One region of the Mesorhizobium maamorense genome, then DNA from elsewhere that is predicted to be linked to it. Evidence: predicted binding sites of a transcription regulator. Region 1 holds the regulator's gene; the other holds the start of a gene.

Region 1 (2,188 bases):
CCGGACGTGCTGATTTCGGAGGATGCTCGCCTGGTGGCACTGCCGATCGGCGGCGGCGAGCTCGCGATCAACCGGGCGCGCCCGAACGAATTCACCGTCGATAACTGGAAACGGGCGCTGAAGTCCGAAACCATCGTTGCGCCGGAACTGTTCGACAGCGGAGACCGACAGTTCGACATCTTCGATCCCGCGCAACTTCCGGCGGGAGCGCCTTTCTATTGCTTCACGGGCCTGTGCATGGCCCGGCATACCTCGGGGGCGATCATCGCGCAGGTGGAGGATCGCAAGGACGCCTGGAGGGCCTGCTCCTATGCGGATCTGATCGTCATCAACGACCCCGCGGGCTACGACCCCTGCCACAATCCGCTGGTTCTCGTTATCACCAAGCGGCAGCTCGCTCGTAAGGGAAGTGCCGCCGTCTTCTTCGACCGGCAATCGGCGACGGCACCGGGACGGGTCAGCTTTGCCGTCGACAGGCCATATCGGCCTTGGCACGAACAGCGAAAATTCTCACGCGAGGCAAGGGGACTGCCGCCTTACCGTAAACCCGAAAAGCCCACCGCCGACCCCGCTCAGTAGCGCCTGATCAGGCCGACCAGCTTGCCTTGCACCTTGACCCTGTCCGGTCCGAAAATACGTGTTTCATAGGCCGGATTGGCAGCCTCGAGCGCAATCGAAGCACCCTTTCGGCGGAAGCGCTTCAGCGTTGCTTCCTCCTCGTCCACCAGGGCCACGATGATCTCGCCGGGACTTGCGGTGTCGGCATTGCGGATGATGACCGTGTCGCCGTCGAAAATGCCGGCCTCGATCATCGAATCGCCCTTGACCTCCAGCGCATAGTGTTCGCCGCCCATGATCATGTCAGGCGGCACTGAAATGGAATGCGTCTGATGCTGGATGGCGTCGATCGGCACACCCGCTGCGATGCGACCCATGACCGGGATCGACACCGCTGAAACCGCATCGTCGTCATTGCCGGCAGCGGGCAGACGCGAAGACGTCGCCGGCTTGATCTGCCGGCTAGGGCTGCTGCCCTGTCCGAGGCTGCCCTGGATGACGCTCGGGGAGAACTTCTTTGCCGCGTTAAGACCCGGCGCGATCGAGTCCGGCAGGCGCAGCACCTCCAGCGCGCGCGCCCGGTTGGGCAGGCGGCGAATGAAGCCGCGCTCCTCCAACGCCGTGATCAGCCGATGAATTCCCGACTTGGAGGCGAGGTCCAGCGCTTCCTTCATCTCGTCGAAGGACGGCGGAATGCCGCTTTCCTTCAGCCGTTCATGGATGAACATCAAGAGTTCATGTTGCTTGCGCGTGAGCATGGCGGCCCCCAAAGGCATTGCACGAAGGGTCTGGAACCAGAATCAGAAAACAAACCCAGAACAAACACTATCTGTTCCAGTTGTGTTCCGCAACCATTTAAAGTTTAATGAATTTGTTAAGGCGACGGAAACGAAATGCCCTCCCGCAGCCAGCATCCTGCCAGCGCGGTCCGTCGTCAATGCGCTCCCGGGCCCTTTGAGACTATTTTGGTTAATGGCCTGTGGCCCGACCGTCTCCACTCTTGGCACAAGCCTGCAAGCTGGGTGACCGGCAGGTGCGGGGTGCGTTTGGGCGGATTAAAAACCCCTGCGGCTCGTGAACGAAACGAAACCAAAATGCCAACTTCCTGCCGGAAAACGACGAGGCACCACCACTGGTCGCGATGGGCTGCGTTCGCTCGCTCCTTGCTTCCCGTTCGCTTGACGAAACCGTATAATAATGTACGGTTTTCGAAGAGGAACACCAATGACCACGCCGAAGCAGGCCGCGCGACGCGAACGGATAGAGGAGGCCGCCTATGCGGTGCTCCGGGAAACCGGCTACAAGAGCGCCTCCCTGCTTGCTATCGCCAAGCGGGCATCGGCCTCGAACGAAACCCTCTACAACTGGTACGGCAACAAGCAGACCCTGTTTCGATCCTTGATCGAAGCCAATGCGGAGAGGCAAGGAAGCTGCTGGAGGACGCCCTTCACCAGGCGCGCGATCCGCTCGAAACCCTGAACTTGCTCGGGCCAGTCCTGCTGACCCTCGTGACGGGCGACAAGGCGGTGGCGCTCAATCGCGCCGCGGCCGGCGACGTCAACGATACAGGCACGCTTGGCCAATCGATCGCGCAATTCGGCCGCAATACCATAATGCCGCTTGTTGGCGA
Region 2 (2,188 bases), 1.1 Mb from region 1:
TCCTGCCGCTTGAGGCGGCGATCATGGCGATCTCCGGCTCCGGATTGTTCCAGGTCGAGACGGGATGCAGGCCGACATCGGCGCCGAAGCCGACCGAGGCCATCGGCTGGCATTTGGTGAAGATCTCGGCGTCGGGGCCGATGCCCACTTCCAGATATTGCGACCAGGCGCCGCGTGCGATGAGCTTGGCCTTGATCTCCATCGCTTCCGGCGAACCGGGCTTGAGCTTGGACAGATCGTGGCCGATCAGCCCGGCAATGTCGGCGCGGATGGCGTCGGCCTTTTCCGCCGAACCGCGCGCCTGTTCCTCGATGACGCGTTCCAAAAGGCTGACGACGAAGGTGACGCCCGAGGCCTTGATCGCCTGCAGGTCGACGGGGGAGATGAGATAGGGCCTTGCCGGATCACGCGCGGCCTCGAAACTGTTGGCCGCGATATCATCGAGCGAGCCGATCGGCTTGCCCTTGGCCGAGCGCACATAACCGGCCGGATCGGCCATCTCGCAGATATCGCGCACGGTCGGCGCCGTGCTCGACGTGATGTCGAAGACGGTGCCATCACGCACCGTGACCACCAGGGGATGCGAGGCGTCGCTGCTTCTGGCGCGCCCGACAAAAAGGCCTTCGGCGGGCAGATGCATCGGGTTTGTCATGCGTGCGGTCCTCTGATCATCAAAAATGCGGCTTGCTGGTTCGGCGCGGCACTTTCACCGGATTCCTGTCAAAGGTCTATCCCGTTTGTGGTGAGCCAGGCGCCATGTCTGCCGGCGTCGTCGGCGATTGGCGTACCGCAAGGAAGCACTCCTTCAGGGGTTGGATGCATGCGGCGGTGCGGGAGCCCCAACGCCTGCGTCATTTTTCGGCTTGCGCTTGTTCTCGTTTTGTTCTAATATGCTCGCCCTGAGTCAATTGGCGGACGAGATCAGTATGAGTGGGCAACCCGCATTCGGAACCGCGAAGAACGGCCAGGCCTTTTTCCGATGGGAACAGGCCGGGAAGCATTTCCACCGGCTGTTCTTTGCCATCCTCGTCGGCAGCGCGATTGCTGGTCGTCTCGCGCGAAAGGCCATTGCATTGAACCGTGAGTTCGGATTGCAAGGCTGGCTGGTTCCGGAAAATCACATCCACATCTCGCTTGTCGGCCTCGGCGACCATGAGGAGTATCCGCAAGAGCTGGCAGAGGCCGCCTGTCATATCGGATCGATGATCGTTGCGAAGCCCTTCGAGGTATCGTTCGATCGCCTGTCGGCTTTTGGCGGTGGTGCACTGGTCCTGCGCGGCAGCGATGGCAATCAGCCGCTGCAGAAATTCTGGCGTGATCTGACGGCGGTGATCTCGGACAGCCCGCTAAACCCCTTTCTCACCAGGTCCATCGAACCGCATGTTACATTGCTTCGTGATGAAGTGGGCGTTCCCAGCATTCGCGAGCGGTCGATCGATCCGATCGGCTGGACTGTCCGGGATTTTGTGCTGATCCACAGTCTCATTGGGAAGGGCGCCTACAAGCAGCCCGGACGTTGGCGGCTGACCGGCCAGGACGATGCACTGCCCGCCATGTGAGAGCCTGCATCGTCCTCGCATAGTCCGCGCGGTCCATCATCCTGACATGGCATGTCAGCTACCAGACGGCACGACGATGGCAGGCCGCCAACCTTTCCCTATTTGCAATGCGTCTGAACAGGAGGAACACATGACCAACACGGAAATTGCCAAGGATTTCACGGAGCTTCTCAAGCGCGGTGACTACGAAAGTGCTGCCGAGAAATACAATGCCGACGACATCGTCAGCTATGAGGCCATGGAGGGGCCGATGGCCGTCTGCCGCGGCAAGGACGCCGTCAAGCAGAAAGGCCAGTGGTGGCAGGAAAACAACGAAGTCCATGGCGGCTCGGTCGAGGGCCCTTATGTCAACGGCGACCAGTTCGCCGTGCGCTTTACATTTGACATAACGCCCAAGGCCACGGGCCAGCGTGTCACCATGGACGAGGTTGGCCTGTACACGGTCAAGAACGGCAAGATTGCCGAAGAGCGCTTCTATTATTGAGACGGGTTTTCGGCTGTCGGCACATTTCGCCGCATCCTAAGCGGCCAGGATCATGTCCTGGCCGCTATCCGACCTGATGCACATCGTCGTCACGGATCGGCGACCGCGCGCCCGCCATTGAAGAAACTTACTCTTCGATGGTTCT

Evidence for each region. Region 1 encodes LexA, which represses DNA repair genes until DNA is damaged. Its sites were predicted from a motif close to TGTTCNNNNTGTGTTCNG; they were not measured.
Region 2: ACIU1A_RS05615 (2'-5' RNA ligase family protein) is a predicted target of LexA. The motif match lies at 871-888, and genes of this name have one in related genera.

What each region holds. Positions count from the first base shown of each region.
Region 1 covers NZ_CP173356.1:2,196,192-2,198,379, reverse strand. Annotated here, with positions in the region: gene ACIU1A_RS11385 (ComEC/Rec2 family competence protein) at 1-579, shown strand, start outside; gene lexA (transcriptional repressor LexA) at 573-1,316, opposite strand; gene ACIU1A_RS11375 (TetR/AcrR family transcriptional regulator) at 1,756-2,037, shown strand; gene ACIU1A_RS11370 (TetR/AcrR family transcriptional regulator C-terminal domain-containing protein) at 2,067-2,188, shown strand, end outside.
Region 2 covers NZ_CP173356.1:1,091,115-1,093,302, forward strand. Annotated here, with positions in the region: gene ACIU1A_RS05610 (fumarylacetoacetate hydrolase family protein) at 1-652, opposite strand, end outside; gene ACIU1A_RS05615 (2'-5' RNA ligase family protein) at 927-1,559, shown strand; gene ACIU1A_RS05620 (nuclear transport factor 2 family protein) at 1,690-2,043, shown strand.